Blastococcus colisei: one gene and its partner. The protein of the gene in region 1 interacts with the protein of each later gene in a pairwise test. Links are inferred from orthologs where the notes say so. Each region holds a gene or a part of one and is shown on either strand. Other genes may lie near its edges.

Evidence for each region.
Region 2: the proteins of dnaE (region 1) and FHU33_RS00135 interact in binary tests that used the Escherichia coli proteins (3 or more experiments, as listed by UniProt). The link is inferred for Blastococcus colisei from one-to-one orthologs.

The regions. Positions count from the first base shown.
Region 1 is NZ_VFQE01000001.1:2,949,041-2,958,216, reverse strand. Bases 2,639-6,773 are described here. They hold dnaE (DNA polymerase III subunit alpha), read left to right. Parts: upstream 2,639-3,012; coding sequence 3,013-6,573; downstream 6,574-6,773. Other genes in these bases: FHU33_RS14015 (LPXTG cell wall anchor domain-containing protein), read left to right, coding at 6,674-6,773; FHU33_RS25015 (hypothetical protein), read left to right, coding at 2,639-2,806. Also shown: FHU33_RS14045 (glycoside hydrolase family 13 protein), read left to right, coding at 1-125; lspA (signal peptidase II), read left to right, coding at 166-738; FHU33_RS14035 (RluA family pseudouridine synthase), read left to right, coding at 776-1,723; FHU33_RS14030 (CPBP family intramembrane glutamic endopeptidase), read left to right, coding at 1,731-2,528; more of FHU33_RS25015, read left to right, coding at 2,525-2,638; more of FHU33_RS14015, read left to right, coding at 6,774-7,399; FHU33_RS14010 (class I adenylate-forming enzyme family protein), read left to right, coding at 7,608-9,074; FHU33_RS14005 (DUF3556 domain-containing protein), read left to right, coding at 9,151-9,176. UniProt on the Escherichia coli protein: DNA polymerase III is a complex, multichain enzyme responsible for most of the replicative synthesis in bacteria. This DNA polymerase also exhibits 3' to 5' exonuclease activity. The alpha chain is the DNA polymerase catalytic subunit.
Region 2 is NZ_VFQE01000001.1:23,131-31,145, reverse strand. The notes cover bases 2,123-5,096. They hold FHU33_RS00135 (pyridoxal phosphate-dependent aminotransferase), read left to right. Parts: upstream 2,123-2,996; coding sequence 2,997-4,196; downstream 4,197-5,096. Other genes in these bases: nhaA (Na+/H+ antiporter NhaA), read left to right, coding at 5,001-5,096; FHU33_RS00130 (nitrilase-related carbon-nitrogen hydrolase), read left to right, coding at 4,193-4,957; FHU33_RS00140 (RNA-binding S4 domain-containing protein), read left to right, coding at 2,614-2,829; FHU33_RS00145 (MOSC domain-containing protein), read left to right, coding at 2,123-2,608. In the rest of the region: FHU33_RS00155 (HNH endonuclease signature motif containing protein), read right to left, coding at 1-759; FHU33_RS00150 (aldose 1-epimerase family protein), read left to right, coding at 961-1,875; more of FHU33_RS00145, read left to right, coding at 1,877-2,122; more of nhaA, read left to right, coding at 5,097-7,607; FHU33_RS00120 (DUF2382 domain-containing protein), read right to left, coding at 7,615-8,015. UniProt on the Escherichia coli protein: Shows aminotransferase activity with methionine and histidine as substrates, and to a lesser extent also with phenylalanine.

The DNA of each region.
Region 1 (9,176 bases):
TCTCTGCCGAGCCGCTGGCCCTGACCGGACCGGGTCGGGTCGTCCTGTCCAGCGCCCCGTGCACCGAGGGCCTGCCCGCAGACGCGGCCGTCTGGCTGGCACTCGACGACTCCCCGGGCCGGTGACGCGGTCGCCCCGGCACACCGCGCGGCTATCGTCGTCGGGGTGAGCGAGCAGCCCGATCCGGCGGACGGCCCGGAGTCCACCCCTGGGCGCCGGCCGCGGACGCGGCTGCTGCTCGCCCTCGCCGCAGGGATCCTGGCGGCCGACCTGATCACCAAGCTGATCGTCGTGGCGACGATCGAGCCGGGTGAGGACATCCGGGTGCTCGGGGGAGCGCTGTACCTGACCAACCTGCGCAACACCGGGGCGGCCTTCTCCTTCGCCGAGGGCTTCACCGTCGTGTTCTCCCTCGTCGCCGTGGCCGTCGCCGTCGTGATCGTGCGGACGGCGCGGCGGCTGTTCTCCACCGCGTGGGCCGTGACGCTCGGGTTGGTCCTCGGTGGCGCCCTGGGCAACCTGGTCGACCGCATCTTCCGGGACCCGGGCTTCCTGCGCGGCGGAGTGGTCGACTTCCTCTCGGTGTTCGCGCCCGACGGGAGCGTCTGGCCGGTGTTCAACGTCGCCGACTCCGCGATCGTCTGCGGCGGGATCCTCGGGGTCGTCCTCGCGTTGCGCGGCATCGAGTTCGACGGTTCGCGGGGGAAGGACGAGGCGGCGGCCCCCGACGTCGCCTGAGCCACCTTCAGAGGTTCGCCGGGCTGCGCACGTCACAATGGGATCCGTGATCTCCTCTCCCGGCATGCACCGTGCGCTCCCGGTGCCCGACGGGCTGGAGGGCCAGCGGGTCGACCAGGCGCTGTCCCGGCTCTTCGGCCTCTCCCGGTCCGTGGCGGCCGACGTCGCCGACGCCGGGAACGTGGTCGTCGACGGGCGCGTACGGGGCAAGGGCGACCGGCTCACCGGTGGCAGCTGGCTGGAGGTCGAGCTGCCTCCGCCGCCGGGGGAGCCCGCGGCGCCCCGGCCGGTCGTCGGGATGACGATCCTGCACGACGACGACGACATGGTCGTGGTCGACAAGCCCGTGGGCGTGGCTGCGCACCCGAGCCCGGGCTGGGACGGTCCCACGGTCATCGGCGGCCTGGCCGCGGCCGGCTACCGGATCTCCACGTCGGGCGCGGCGGAGCGGCAGGGCGTCGTGCACCGGCTGGACGCGGCGACGACCGGCGTGATGGTGGTCGCGAAGAGCGAGCGCGCCTACACCGCGCTCAAGGCGGCGTTCAAGGAGCGCACCGTCGAGAAGGGCTACCACGCCCTCGTGCAGGGCCACCCCGATCCGTCGCGGGGGACGATCGACGCGCCCATCGACCGCCACCCCCGGCACGACTGGCGGTTCGCGGTGGTCCAGGGAGGCCGCCCCTCGGTCACCCACTACGAGGTGATGGAGGCGTTCCCGGCAGCGAGCCTGGTCGACATCCGGCTGGAGACCGGGCGCACCCACCAGATCCGGGTGCACTTCTCCGCGCTGCGCCATCCCTGCGTGGGCGACACGACCTACGGCGCCGACCCGACCCTCGCGGCCCGCCTCGGCGTGGCGCGGCAGTGGCTGCACGCCGTCCGGCTCGGCCTCCCGCACCCCGCCGACGGCCGCTGGGTGGAGTTCACCAGCGAGTACCCCGACGACCTCGCCGGCGCGCTGGCCCTCCTGCGCGCGGAGACCTGAGTCCGGCGTGAGCGACCTGCCGGGCTCCCTCGCCGACTTCGGGCCCGCAGCGTTCGCGGCGGTCGTGGTCGCGGGCTACCTGGTGGTGGGCGAACCGATGGTGGGGCACGTCCTGCACCGCCGGTTCGAGGGTCGGCTGCGCACCGATCCCGGCGCCCGCCGCTCCTTCTACGGCCGCCTGCTCGTGCTGGAGTGGGGCCTGGCGCTGCTCGCGCTGGTGGTCTTCCTCTCGGCCCCGGGCGTGGACGCCGGCCAGGTCGGGCTCCGCTGGCCGCAGCAGTGGCCCGGCCCGCTGACCGGCCTGGTCATCGTGCTCGTGCTCCTCTTCGTCGCCGTCTCGACCCGGGCACTGCGCGGCGGGGCGCTGCTCGAGGCGGCGGAGCCGGTGCGCCGTCGGGGTCACTCCCCGCCCGCCCAGGGGCGGCATGCCGAGCCCCCCGGTGCCGCCACGCTCGCGCTCCTGCCGCGCACGGCCGGTGAGCGACGGCTGTTCACCCTGGTCGGCGTGACCGCCGGGGTCTGCGAGGAGTGGTTGTACCGGGGGTTCTTCCTCGCGGTGGTCGCCGCCCTGGCCGGCGGGCTGCCGACGGGGGTCCTGGTCGTCGTCGCGGGCGTGGCGTTCGGCCTCGCCCACGCCTACCAGGGCAGGGTCGGCGTCGTCACCACCGGAGTCCTGGGCGGGGTCATGGCCGCGGTGTACCTGCAGACCGGCTCGCTGCTGCTGCCCGTCCTCCTGCACGCCCTCATCGACCTGCGCTTCCTCCTCGTGCCGGCGCGGGTGCTGCCCGCCGGGAGGACGGCGTGAGCGAGGGCCGTGGGGCGGGGCCGGCCATGACCGCGGTCGTGATGACACCGGCCGACGGGCCGGACGCCGCCGCTCTGCGCACCCGGGTCTTCGTCGACAGCGGAGCGTGCCGCCGGAGATCGAGGAGCACGCCGCCGGCTCGATCGCGGTGCACGCGCTCGGCGGCGACGCGACGGGGCGGTGACTACGAGGAGGCGGGCATCGTCCACGTCACCATGCCGCTGCCGCTGCCGCTGCCGCTGCCGCTGCCGCTGCCGCTGCCGCTGCCGCTGCGGTAGCCGGGGCGGGTGTGACGGATCGGTCCGCCTGTGAGGAGACACGTCCTGTCAGACCCTCGGAGTAGACCTCCGGGAGTGCGAGGATCGACGTACCGGCCCCCGCACCACCGAACGCAGGCACCCGCAACCACCGGTCTCCCCACCGGTCGCCTGCCGGAGCACCTCCCCGGCGGGCACGCACGACCACTGAGGAGTAGCGCCGCACCGTGAGCAGCACGTCCGACTCGTTCGCGCACCTGCATGTACATACCGAGTACTCGATGCTGGACGGCGCGGCCAAGCTGCCCGAGGTCACCGCCGCCGCAGCCGCCCAGGGCATGCCCGCCCTGGCCATGACCGACCACGGCAACGTCTTCGGCGCCTACGACTTCTACAAGCAGGCGACAGGCGCCGGGGTGAAGCCGATCATCGGCATGGAGGGCTACTACACGCCCGGGTCGCGCTTCGACCGCGCGCCGTTCGACTTCGGCGACAACCTCATCGACGAGGAGGGCGACGGCGGGTCCAACCGCGGCAAGGCCGCGTACACGCACATGACCCTGCTGGCCCGGACGACGGAGGGGATGCACAACCTGTTCCGCATCTCCTCGCTGGCCAGCCTCGAGGGCCAGTACCGCAAGCCGCGCTTCGACCGCGACCTGCTGGAGCGCTACGGCAAGGGCCTGATCGCCACCACCGGCTGCCCGTCGGGTGAGGTGAACATGTGGCTGCGCGCCGGCAAGGAGGACCGCGCGCGGCAGGCGGCGGCCGACTTCCAGGACATCTTCGGGCGGGAGAACTTCTACGCCGAGCTCATGGACCACGGCCTGTCCATCGAGAAGAAGACCCGGCCCGCGCTGCTGGCGATCGCGAAGGACCTCGGCATCCCGCTACTGGCCACCAACGACCTGCACTACACGCACAAGGAGGACGCCGCCGCCCACGACGCCCTGCTGTGCATCCAGACGGGGTCGCGCCTCAACGAGACCAACCGCTTCCGCTTCAACGGCGACGGCTACTACCTCAAGAGCGCCGCCGAGATGCGCGCGCTCTTCCCCGGCGACCTCCAGGTCGCCTGCGACAACACGCTGCTGGTCGCCGAGCAGTGCGAGGTGACGTTCACCGAGGGCGCCGACCTGATGCCGCGCTTCCCCTTGCCGCCGGGGGAGGACGAGACCTCCTGGTTCGTCAAGGAGGTCGAGCGCGGGCTGCACAAGCGGTGGCCGAGCGGCATCCCCGACCACGTGCGCAAGCAGGCCGACTACGAGACCGCGATCATCTGCCAGATGGGCTTCCCGGGGTACTTCCTCGTGGTCGCCGACTTCATCAACTGGGCCAAGGACAACGGCATCCGGGTGGGTCCGGGCCGTGGCTCGGCCGCCGGGTCGCTGGCTGCCTACGCGATGGGCATCACCGACCTTGACCCGCTGTCCCACGGCCTGATCTTCGAGCGGTTCCTCAACCCCGAGCGCGTCTCCATGCCCGACGTCGACATCGACTTCGACGACCGCCGCCGCGGCGAGGTCATCCGCTACGTGTCGGAGAAGTACGGCGAGGAGCGGGTCAGCCAGATCGTCACCTACGGCACGATCAAGGCCAAGGCCGCGATCAAGGACGCCGCCCGGGTGCTCGACCGCCCCTACTCGGTCGGTGACGAGCTGACCAAGCTCATGCCCCCGGGCGTGATGGGCAAGGACATCCCGCTGTCGGGCATCTTCGACCCGGCCCACCCGCGCTACAAGGAGGCCTCGGAGTTCCGGGCCCGGTACGAGGCCGATCCGGGCGCGGCCGAGGTCGTCGACCAGGCCCGCAAGCTCGAGGGCCTGAAGCGGCAGTGGGGCGTGCACGCCGCCGGCGTCATCATCGGCCGGCACCCACTGATCGACAGCATCCCGATCATGCGCCGCGAGGCCGACGGCGCGGTCATCACGCAGTTCGACTACCCGACCTGCGAGACGCTCGGGCTGCTCAAGATGGACTTCCTGGGGCTGCGCAACCTCACGGTCATCGACGACGCGCTGCGCAACATCGTCATCAACGGCAAGGAGGCCATCGACCTCGACGAGCTCAGCAAGGACCTCACCGACAAGGCCACCTACCAGCTGCTGGGCCGGGGGGACACGCTCGGCGTCTTCCAGTTCGACGGTGGCCCGATGCGTTCGCTGCTGCGGCTGATGCGGCCGGACAACTTCGAGGACATCTCGGCCGTGGGCGCGCTCTACCGCCCCGGCCCGATGGGCGCGAACTCGCACACCAACTACGCGCTGCGCAAGAACGGCCAGCAGGAGATCACCCCGATCCACCCGGAGCTCGCCGAGCCGCTCGAGGAGATCCTCGGCCAGACCTACGGCCTGATCGTCTACCAGGAGCAGGTCATGGCGATCGCGCAGAAGGTCGCCGGGTACTCGCTCGGCAAGGCCGACCTGCTGCGCCGTGCGATGGGCAAGAAGAAGAAGTCGGTCCTGGACGCGGAGTTCGTCGGCTTCGAGGCCGGAATGAAGGCCAACGGGTTCTCCGCCGCTGCCATCAAGACGCTGTGGGACATCCTCGTCCCCTTCGCCGACTACGCGTTCAACAAGGCGCACTCCGCGGCCTACGGGCTGATCTCGTACTGGACGGCCTACCTCAAGGCGAACTACCCGGCCGAGTACATGGCCGGCCTGCTCACCAGCGTGGGCGACGACAAGGATCGCCGGCCGATCTATCTGGCCGAGTGCCGCCGGATGGGCATCAAGGTCCTCCCGCCCGACGTCAACGAGTCGTCCTGGGACTTCACCGCCGTCGGCACCGACATCCGCTTCGGCATGGCTTCCGTGCGCAACGTCGGGCACAACGTCGTCGACTCGATCGTCCGGGCCCGCGAGGAGAAGGGCGCCTTCAAGGACTTCGCCGACTTCATGCGCAAGATCGACACGGTGGCCTGCAACAAGAAGGTGATCGAGTCCCTGGCCAAGGCCGGCGCATTCGACTCGCTGGGCCACTCGCGGCAGGGCATCGCCGCGGTTCACGTCCAGGCCGTCGACTCGGCCATGGCGCTCAAGCGCAAGGAGGCGGAGGGCCAGTTCGACCTGTTCGGCAGCTTCGGCGCCGGCGCGGGGGAGGACGATCCGTTCAGCGGGGCGCTGGACATCGTCATCCCCACGGCCGACTGGTCGAAGGCCGAGCGCCTGGTCTACGAGCGCGACATGCTGGGCCTCTACGTCTCCGACCACCCCCTGCACGGCGTGGAGCACGTGCTCGCGGCGAACGCCGACACCCCCATCGCCGAGATCAACGCCGGCGGCGTCGAGGACGGCGCGAACGTGACCATCGCCGGCATCCTCACCTCCGTCTCCCCGCGGACGAACAAGCAGGGCGCGCCGTGGGCGATCGCCACGCTCGAGGACCTCGAGTCCGGCATCGAGGTGCTGTTCTTCCCCAAGACGTGGGCCGAGGTCTCGGAGAAGGTCGTCCGCGACCAGATCATCGTGGTCAAGGGGCGGATCAGCCGGCGCGACGACCAGCCGTCGCTGTTCGGCTCCGAGGTGACCATTCCCGAGCTCACCGAGGGGCCGCGCGGACCGGTGCTGGTGTCGATGGCGGCGGCGCGCTGCACGCCGCCGGTCGTGGAGCGGCTGCGCGAGGTGCTCGGCAGCCATCCCGGCACCACCGAGGTGCAGCTCAAGCTCGTCAACGGCAGCCGGGAGACGGTGCTCCGCCTCGACCAGGGGCTGCGGGTGCGCCCGAGCACGGCGCTCATGGGCGACATCAAGGCACTGCTGGGCCCGACCAGCGTGGCGCTGCTGTGACGGGGGTCCGCTGACCACGGAACCGGGCCCGCCGGCGGAACCGTCCCGGTCGTCGGACCGCGATCCGGCAGCTGCCAGGAAGCCGTTGTTCACTGGAGCGGTGACCTACCCCGCACCCACCACCGACGCGGTGGCAGCCCACGGCCTTCCGAACGGCGCCTTGGGACCCGCGGCCCCCGAGGGCCGTGGCACGACACGTTCCGTGGCGTCGGCCTACTGGCGGGGCCGGGCGGAGGTGCGGGCCGACTCGCGCAGCTCGGCCGGGATCGTGCTGGCGCTGGCGCTGGCCGGAATTCCCACCGGCCTGCTGTGGTGGTGGCTCGCCCCGCGGGCCGACTTCCGCGTCACCGAGGCCGGTCCGGTGCCGATCGGAAACCCCTCACCGGAGCTCCTGGCCGCCGACGACGCCGTCCTCGCGTTGATCCTGGCCGGCGTCGGCCTGCTCGCCGGGAGCGCGGCCTGGCTCCTCCGCCGGCGTCGCGGCGTGGCCACGGTGCTCGCGCTGGCGGTGGGTGCCTGCCTCACGGGGGTCGTCGCCTGGCAGACCGGCGAGCTCCTCGGGGGAGGCCCCTCCGAGGCGGAGCTCACCGACATCGGCGCCCGTGTGACCACCTCCCTCACCCTGGGATCGCTGCCGGCGCTGGCGCTGACCCCGTTCACCGCGCTCCTGGCCTACGTCGCCGCCGTCCTCTACGCGCTCGACGACGGCCTCGGCCGGACCGAGTCCGACGCCGGCGGACGGGCGGCTTCGGCCGGCGGCGGAGCACTTCTTCCGGACGAACGACCGTTGGTCGACGCCCCTCCGCCGGCATCCCCCTCCACCTGACCCGACCGCCGGACGCTCGGGTCGCCGGTACGTCGGTACCGGTGTGGAGCGACCGGTCACCGGCTCAGATGTGCACGGCGCACAAGTCCGCACACCAAGTTGGTGTCTGACGGACGTGGGCCGACCGCACCCGCCTCCCTAGTGTCGTGCATCACAGGGCCCGGTGGTGCGGGTCACAGTGCACGAGCACCGAAGGAGTCGGCGGCGCATGAGCTTCGGTTACCTGCCCTGGGAGCGGCTCCGTTCCTCTGCGGGCAAGCCATGCGTCCGGGACGACAGCGTGGAGCTGAACTACGCCGAGTTCGATGCCCGGATCGCGGCGTTCGCCGGCCAGCTGGCTGACCTTGGGTTCGGTCGTGGCGACGTGCTCGCCGTCATGCTCCCCAACCGGGTCGAGCTGCTCGTAGCGCTGTTCGCCGCGTGGCGGCTCGGCGGCGCGGCCACCCCGGTCAACCCTGTGTTCACCCGGAGCGAGGCCGAGCACCAGATCGCGGACTCCGGGGCCCTCGTCGTGGTGAACCTGGGGCCGGAGGCGCCCACCGGTGGACGGCCGGCAGTCCATGTGCGGGACATGCGGGTCGCCGCCGGAGGCGCACCGCTCCGGCCGGTCGCCCTGCGGCCTGACGACCTGGCGCTGCTGATCTACACCAGCGGGTCCACCGGACGGCCCAAGGGCGTGATGCTCGACCACGGCAACGCCGAGGCGATGTCGAGCATCATGGCGGACCACTTCTCCCTGACCGAGCAGGACCACTGCCTGCTGGTACTGCCCCTGTTCCACGTCAACGCGATCATGGTCAGTGCGCTGGCGAGCTTCCGGTCGGGTGGACAGCTGAGCATCGTCGGCAGCTTCTCCGCCAGCCGGTTCTTCGACCAGATCGAGCGGTTGCGTCCGACGTACTTCTCCGCGGTGCCGACGATCTACGCGCTGCTGGCCTCGCTGCCCGACGACGTCCGACCCGACACCTCGTCGCTGCGATTCGTGGTCTGCGGCGCCGCCCCGGTGTCGGCCGAGCTGCTCGACCGCTGCGAGCAGCGGTTCGGGTTCACGATGGTGGAGGGCTACGGCCTGACCGAGGGCACCTGCGCGTCGGCATGCAACCCCGTCGACGGCATCCGCAAGCTCGGCACGGTGGGGCCCGCCCTGCCGGGGCAGCGCATCGCCATCCGGGCCGAGGACGGGTCCCTCGCGCCGACGGGAGAGCCGGGCGAGGTCGTGATCTCCGGACCCACGGTCATGCGGGGCTACCTGAACCTGCCGGAGGCGACCGCGGCCACCGTCGTCGGCGGGTGGCTGCACACCGGGGACGTCGGTCGCCTCGACGAGGACGGATACCTCACCCTCGTCGACCGGGTGAAGGACATGATCATCCGCGGCGGCGAGAACATCTATCCGAAGGAGATCGAGGCGGTGCTCCACGGCCTGCCCGAGGTGCTGGAAGCCGCCGTCGTCGGGCGACCGGACGCGGTCCTCGGCGAGGCCCCGATCGCCTACGTCAGCCTCTACCCCGGCTCCGCGCTCACCGAGGACGACCTCCTCGATCACTGCCGGCGTCACCTCACGAGGGTGAAGGTCCCCGAGACCGTGGACGTCGTCAGCGCGCTACCGAAGAACCCCGTCGGCAAGATCGACAAGCCGGCACTCCGTCGTTCGCTGCAACCGCAGACGGCCTGACCGCACCTCCACTCCGCCCCGTCCACTGCACGAGCACCCCTCGTGCCGGACGCCCCTGCCCGCACGAGGAGACACCATGGGTTTCAAGACCGCAGACATGCC
Region 2 (8,015 bases), 2.9 Mb from region 1 along the record:
ACGTTGCCCACGCACGTCGGGCAACTGGTCGCCGTGCAGCGCCTGGCGGCACAGCTCGACGAGGGCATCACCCTGCCGCTCGGCGGAACTGCGACGGTCACCGGCCGGCCGGTGACCGTTCATGACCGCTTCCAGCGCCGTGTGCACCGTCTCGGCACCGACCGGATCCAGGTGCCCGGACAGGTACGTGCGTCCACCGGCCGACGTCGCCATCCGGAACACCCGGGGCAGCCCGGCGGCGTCGTCCAGGGTGCCGTCGGGGTCGATGCCGGCCACCCAACGGCGGACGGCCTGGGCGGTGTCCTCCGGACCCAGCGCCAGCGCCGCATCCGTGAGGATCTGATCGGTCCAGCCCAGGTCGATGTCCTGCCCGGCGGCCTTCGCGACCCGCTCGGGAGTCACTGCGGTGGTCACCACGGCGACATGCGCAGGCGTCACCGCACCGGCGGCGTAGGCGGCCGCCAGCGCAGGGAGGTCTCTCAGCCGCCGGCCGGCCCGCACCAGCCCGGCCGCCTCGCGACCGGAGACCCGGCAGTGCCCGGTCAACCACGGCTTCATCGACGCCATGCCGTCGCCGGTGTGCACCTGCCTGGCGTCCCCGGCGCCGACGGCCCGGGTCTGCATCGCCGTGAGCCGGTTGATGCCGATCTGGGCCAAGGGGATGACCCCGCGCAGCTGCTCGTCGGACAAGTCGTCGGGGTCGAAGTCGGCCGGATCCAGCTCGGCGAGCTGCTCGAGCACCGACACCCACGACGACACCGCCCAGCACCTGCCATTCGCACCGACTGATCGAACGTATGAGCGAAGAATAGCGAGGCGGTGCGACGAAAAGAGAAGCTCAGACGGCCTGTGGACAACTTCTTCCCGTCCACAGGATCAGGACTCCCGAGGTGCAGCGGAGATCGTCCGAGGTCGACTGTGGTGAGCTGACGCACAGGCGGACACGGGGAGGTCGCACAGATGCCTGACACATGGCCGGACGAGCGGCCGACCGACGTGCAGCTGAGCGCCGGCGCCGCCCGCCTCGCCGTCGACCTGCGTGGTGGCGGCATGCGCCGGCTGACCGTGGGGGACTGGGAGGTGCTCGACGCCTATCCGGCGGGCACGGTCGTCGACGGCTGGCCGGGTGCGGTCCTCCTGCCCTGGCCCAACCGGATCCGCGACGGCCGGTGGACGTGGCAGGGGCGGGAGCTGCAGCTGGAGGTCGGCTCCCCCGAGGCGCCGCACGCCATCCACGGCCTCGTCGCCTGGCAGCCCTGGACGGCGCTCGAGACCTCGGACGACGCCGCCACCGTGGGGACCGTCGTGGAGCCGCATCCTGGCTACCCGTTCCGGCTGGCCGGCGCCGTGGACTACCGGCTCGATCCCGGCCGGCTGACCGTGACGCTGCGGGTGCGCAACCTCGGCACGGAAGCCGCCCCGTTCGGCGCCGGTTTCCATCCCTACCTGTCGGTCGGGGCGTCGCACGACGGCGGCATCGGCGATGCCGACCTGACGCTGCCCGTCCGCACGGTGCTGGAGCTCGACGGCGGGCTGCCGACGGGCCGCCGGTCCCCGTTCGACGGCGCCGTCGGCCGGCTCGGTGACCGCGTCCTCGACGATGCCCTCACCGACCTCGTCCGTGACGACGACGGCTGGGCGCGGACCCGGCTGCGCGGTCCGGCGGGCGAGCTGGAGCTGGCGGTCGACGGCGCGTGGTCCTGGCTCCAGGTGTTCAGCGGCGACGTGCTCCCCGAGGGCCGGTGGCGCCGGACCCTGGCGGTCGAGCCGATGACCTGCCCGCCGAACGCGCTGGCCGACGGCGTCGACCTGCTCGTCCTCGAGCCCGGCGAGGAGTGGGCGGGCATCTGGACGCTGGCCTGGACGGCGGGCTGACGTGCGGGTCCTCGAGCTCTGGCGCTACCCGGTCAAGTCGCTGCAGGGAGAGCGGCTGGCCGAGGCGCAGATCGGTGCGCTCGGCATCGACGGCGACCGGCGCTGGGCGCTGTTCGACCGCGACACCGGCCTGGGCCTCACCGCCCGGCGGGTGCCCGAGCTGCTCTTCGGGTCAGCCCGCCTGCGCGCCGACGGCGGGGTGGAGGTGGTCCTGCCCGACGGCTCGGTGACCACCGATGACGACACCCTCTCGGGCTGGCTCGGCCGCCGGGTGGAGCTGCGCGCCGCTGCCGAGGACGGCGACGTGGCCCCGACCTACGAGACGCCGGTGGACGAGGAGGAGCCCGACCCCACCGAGTGGCTGCAGTGGGAGGGCGCCCATGGACCGTTCCACGACAGCCCTCGCATCCGGCTGTCGCTGGTCTCGACGGGCACGCTCGGCACGTGGGACCGCCGGCGGTTCCGGGCCAACGTCGTCCTGGACGGCGAGGGCGAGGAGCACCTGCGGGGGCAGGAGGCGGAGCTCGGCGGCGTGCGGCTGCGGTTCGGCATCCCGATCCCCCGCTGCGTCATGACCACCCGCCCGCAGCCCGGCGGCATCGCGCGTGACACCTCGGTGCTCAAGACGATCCACCGCGAGCGCGACGGGCTGCTCGCCGTGCGGGCGGCCGTCATCCGGGGCGGCTCCGTCGGCACCGGCGACGTCCTCGTGCCCGACGGGTCGGCAGACTGAGCGCCATGCGCACCGTCGACCTGCGGCCTGGCGAGGACACCATCCGGCTCGGTCAGCTGCTCAAGCTGGTCGACGCCGTCCCGACCGGCGCCCAGGTGAAGGACGTGCTGTTCTCCGGCGCCGTCCGGGTCAACGGCGAGCCCGAGGAGCGCCGCGGCCGCCAGCTGCACCGCGGCGACGTCGTCTCGGTCGAGGGCATGGAGGACGTCCGGATCGGCTGACCGGTCGGCGCGGCCCGAGGAGCTCGCGACTCGGCCATGGACGGTTCCACGTGGAACCGAGGCCTCTGCCAGGCTGGCGGCATGGTCCGCGCCCCGATCCGTGTGCCCCGGTGGCCCGCGGCCGCCGAGAAGAACCGCAGCGTGCAGGTCGTCCTGGAGGGAGCGCGATGAGCCGGGCCCCGTACCTCTCGGCCCGGCTGCAGGGCTTCGGGACGACGGTCTTCGCCGAGATGAGCGCGCTCGCGGTGGCCACCGGCTCGGTGAACCTCGGCCAGGGGTTCCCCGACTACCCCGGCCCGCCCGCGGTGCTCGACGCCGCCCGGGCCGCCATCGGCACCGCCGCCGACCAGTACCCGCCGGGTCCCGGGATCCCCGAGCTGCGCACCGCCGTCTCCAGGCACGTCCGGCGGTTCCGCGGCCTGCACCACGACCCCGACAGCGAGGTCCTCGTGACGGCCGGGGCCACGGAGGCGCTGTCGGCAGCACTCCTGGCGCTGATCGAGACCGGCGACGAGGTCGTGCTCTTCGAGCCGATGTACGACTGCTACGCCGCAGGCATCGCCATGGCCGGGGGCGTCGCCCGGCCGGTGCCGCTGCATCCGCCGAGCGACAGCGCGGGGCCCTGGACGTTCGACCCCGCCGACCTGCGGACCGCGATCACCGGGCGCACGAAGGTCCTGTTGCTCAACACCCCGCACAACCCGACGGGCAAGGTCTTCACCCGCGAGGAGCTCGCCCTGCTGGCCGACCATGCCGTGGAGCACGACCTGCTCGTGCTCGCCGACGAGGTCTACGAGCACCTGGTCTTCGACGGGGCCGGCGACGGGGAGGGGCACCTCTCGATCGCCACGCTCCCGGGGATGCGCGAGCGCACGCTGACGGTCGGCAGCGCCGGTAAGACCTTCAACGTCACGGGCTGGAAGATCGGCTGGATCTGCGGGCCCGCCCCCCTGGTCTCCGCCGTCCGTACCGCCAAGCAGTTCCTCACCTACGTCAACGGCGGTCCGTTCCAGCCCGCCATCGCGGCCGGCCTGGCGTTGCCGGACGAGTACTTCGCCGGGGCAGCCCGTGACCTGCAGTACCGCCGGGACGTCCTGGTGCGAGGGCTCCGCGAGGCCGGGCTGCCGGTGATCAGCCCGGAGGCCACCTACTTCGCGACGGTCGACGTGCGGCCGGTGCAGCCCGACGGCGACGGGCTGGCGTTCTGCCGCGCGCTGCCGGAGCGCGCCGGTGTCGTCGCCGTTCCGACCGTGGTCTTCTACGCACCGGAGCACGCGCACCTGGGCCGGCACCTCGTCCGGTTCGCGTTCTGCAAGAGTGACGCCGTCCTGGGCGACGCCGTCGAGCGGTTGAGGAGGCTCTCGTGAGGATTGCCGCGGTGCAGCACGACATCGTCTGGGAGGACCGGGAGGCCAACTTCGCGCGGCTGGCCCCGCAGGTCGCCCGGGCGGTCGGGGCAGGGGCGGAGCTGGTGCTGCTCACCGAGACCTTCAGCACCGGATTCACCATGACGCCGGGCATCGGTGAGCCCGAGGATGGCCCGTCGGCGCAGTTCCTGGCCGGTCAGGCCGCCGAGCACGGGGTGTGGGTGGGCGGTACCTGCCCGGAGATCGCCGCCGGGGAGCAGTTGCCCTACAACTCCTTCGTGCTGGCCGGTCCCGACGGCGTCGCCCACCGCTACCGCAAGCTGCACCCGTTCACCCACGCCGGCGAGCACGAGCGGTTCCGGGCGGGGGAGAAGCCGGTGACCGTCGAGATCGGCGGTGTGAGGATCACGCCGTTCATCTGCTACGACCTGCGCTTCGCCGACGTGTTCTGGAAGGCCGCGCCGGAGACCGACGTCTACCTGGTGCCGGCGAACTGGCCCAGCCCGCGACGCCTGCACTGGCAGACGCTGCTGCAGGCGCGGGCCATCGAGAACCAGGCCTACGTCGTCGGCTGCAACCGGGTCGGGACCGCGGGTGACGGCACCGAGCACGTCGGCGACAGCCGGATCGTCAGCCCCATGGGAGAGCTGCTGGCCACCGCGGCCGGCGTCGAGACGATCGTGCTGGCCGACGTCGACGCCGCCGAGGTCACGGCCACCCGCGACCGGCTGAGGTTCCTGCCCGACCGCCGGGGGGACTGAGGGGGACTCCCTCCGGAGACGTCCGGGTCCTAGCGTTCCCGGGGTGACCACTGTCGCCGGCGCGAGCCGCCCCGGGTCGGCCCATCTCGCCGCGCAGCTGTCCGCGCCCGTACGGAGGCTGATGCGCTCCGGCGTCGCCGGCGCCGGCCTGATGGTGGCGGCCACCCTGCTCGCCCTCGTCTGGGCCAACTCGCCGTGGGGGAGCTCCTACGAGCGGCTCTGGCACACCGAGCTCGCCCTGCGGTTCGGCACCGCCGAGATCGCCATGGACCTGCAGCACTGGGTCAACGACGGCCTGATGGTGTTCTTCTTCTTCCTGATCGGCATGGAGGTGCGTCGCGAGCTCTCCATGGGGGAGCTGGTGCAGCGCAGCCGGCTGACCGTCCCCGCGCTGGCGGCGGTCGCGGGCCTCGTGATCCCGGCACTGCTGTACCTGGCCATCAACGCCGGCGGGGACGGTGCGGTGGGCTGGGGCATCCCGATGGCCACCGACACCGCGTTCGTCCTGGGCGCCCTGGCGCTCTTCGGCCGGCACTGCCCGATCCAGCTGCGGGTCTTCCTGCTGTCGCTGTCGGTGGTCGACGACATCGGCGCTCTCACCGCCATCGCGATCTTCTACTCCGACGAGATCGACCCCGTCGCGCTCGGCATCGCGGGCCTGTGCGTGCTGGCGTTCATCGGGCTGTCCCGCATGCAGGTGTGGCGGGGGCCGGCCTACTTCGCCGTGGGCGCGGTGATGTGGGTGGCCATGTACGAGTCGGGCGTGCACGCCACCATCGGCGGGGTCGTCCTGGGGCTGCTGGTCAGCGCCTATCCCCCGCGCCGGGCCGAGGTGGAGCGCGCCGGGTCGCTGGCGCGGGCGTTCCGGCAGTCACCGGAGCCCGCGCTGGCCCGCGAGGCGAAGCTGTCCGTGGAGCGCGCCATCTCCCCGAACGAGCGGATCGGCGCGGTCCTGGTGCCGTGGAGCAGCTACGTCGTCGTCCCGGTGTTCGCGCTGGCCAATGCCGGCGTGCGCATCGATGGTGCGCTGGTCGAGCGGGCGCTCACCTCCCCGGTCACCATCGGGGTCTTCGTCGGGCTGGCGGTGGGCAAGCTGCTCGGCGTCGGGCTCGCCGCGACCCTCGCCGTCCGGACGGGGCTGGGCGTCCTGCCTCCCGGCATCAGCCTGGGCAGCGTGTGGAGCGGCGCCGCACTCACCGGCCTCGGCTTCACCGTCTCCCTCTTCGTCACCGACCTGGCCTTCGACGACGAGGCCCTGCGGGAGGAGGCGACCATCGGCATCCTGGGCGCCGCCGTCGTCTCGACGGCCCTCGGAGCCCTCTTCTTCCGGCTGCTGGGCCGGGGAGGCAGCGCACCGGAGCGGCCGGCCCAGCTCGACCCGCCGGTGGACCCGGCCGTCGACCACATCCGCGGTCCGGTCGACGCCCCGCTGACCCTGGTCGAGTACGGCGACATGGAGTGCCCCTTCTGCGGCCGCGCCACGGGGGTGGTGAGCGAGCTGCGGAGCCGGTTCGGGGACGACCTGCGCTATGTCTTCCGGCACCTGCCGCTGCTGGAGGTGCACCCCCGCGCCCAGCTCGCCGCCGAGGCCGCCGGTGCGCAGGGCCGGTTCTGGGAGATGCACGACCGACTGTTCGCCCACCAGGACGAGCTCGACGCCGCGGGGCTGCTCGAGCACGCGGCGGCCCTCGACCTGGACCTCGAACGGTTCGCCCGCGAGCTCGGGAACGGCACCCACGGTCAGCGGATCCGGAACGACGTCGTCGGCGCCGAGGCCAGCGGTGTCGAGGGCACTCCCACGTTCTTCGTCAACGGGCTCCGCCACGCGGGGCGGGCCGGTACGGACGAGCTGGCGGCAGCCCTGCTCCGCACCGATCCACGCGGCACGCCCGCTGAGCGCGCCGTGGCGCCCCTGGTCGCCGAGGCGGGACGCCGGCCCGTGCCGCTGTCGCCGCCGGCCCGGCTGCCCGCCGTCGAGGGCCTGGCCGAGACACCCGACCTGAGCGGCGCCTCACCGCGGCTGGACGACCGCCAGCTCGCCGTCCTCCGGCGGGCCGGACGCCGCCGGTCGACGACCGCCGGTGAGGTGCTGGTGCGGGGCGGCGCCGGCGAGTGGGACTTCGTCGTGGTGCTGACGGGCACCGTCGCCGTGGTCGAGAACCCGGAGCCGGGGGACGGCGGCGAGCAGCGCGTGGTCTCCGTGGTCGGCCCGGGCCGGTTCCTCGGCGGGCTCAACATGCTCGCCGGGCAGCGCGCCGTCCGATCGGTGGTCGCGGCCGCGCCCGGGGTGGTGGTGACGCTGACCGTGCAGCGGCTGCGCGAGGTGATGGCGGCCGACCGCGAACTGGCCGACGTGATCATGCGGGCCTTCCTGCTGCGCCGCGCGATGCTGATCGGCCGGGCCTCCGGGCTGCGGGTCGTGGGCGATCCGCGGTGGCCGGCCAGTGCCCGGCTGCAGGCACTGCTGGACGAGCACGGGATCGCCCACCAGTGGCTCGATCCGGCCGACGACGAGGCCGCACGGGCCGTGCTCGCCGAGAACGACGCGCTGGATGAGGAACGGCCCGTCGTCGTCGCCCCGGACGGCCGGGTGCTGGTCGACCCCGGCCCCGACGACCTGCTCGGGGCGGCGCGGCCGGCCCGCAGCTGACGAGCGGTCAGGCGCCGCGGGGGGAGGCGTCCGTGTCGACGACGATCTGCTCGCGCTGCACCTGCCCGGTCACCGTCTCCTGCCCCTGGACCAGCTCGGTGCGCAGCCGCACCCGCTCGGTCGGCACGACCTCCACGGTCACCACCGGCCGCTCGGTGTGCAGGACGATCTCGCCGGGCAGGCCGGCCGACGTCGTCGTCCCGGCCGGCCGGTCGGTCAGCAGTGTCTCGCCCTCGTCGACGTCGTCGGGGGCGTCGATCGGCACCTGCTCGAGGCGGATCTCCTCGCGCCGGATCGGCACGGTGATCTGCACCTCCTCGGTCACGACGTACTTGACCAGTCGCGCCCGGGTGGTGGCCACCCGCTCGGTGTCGACGACCAGCTGCTCCTCGCTGCGGGTCATCGCCC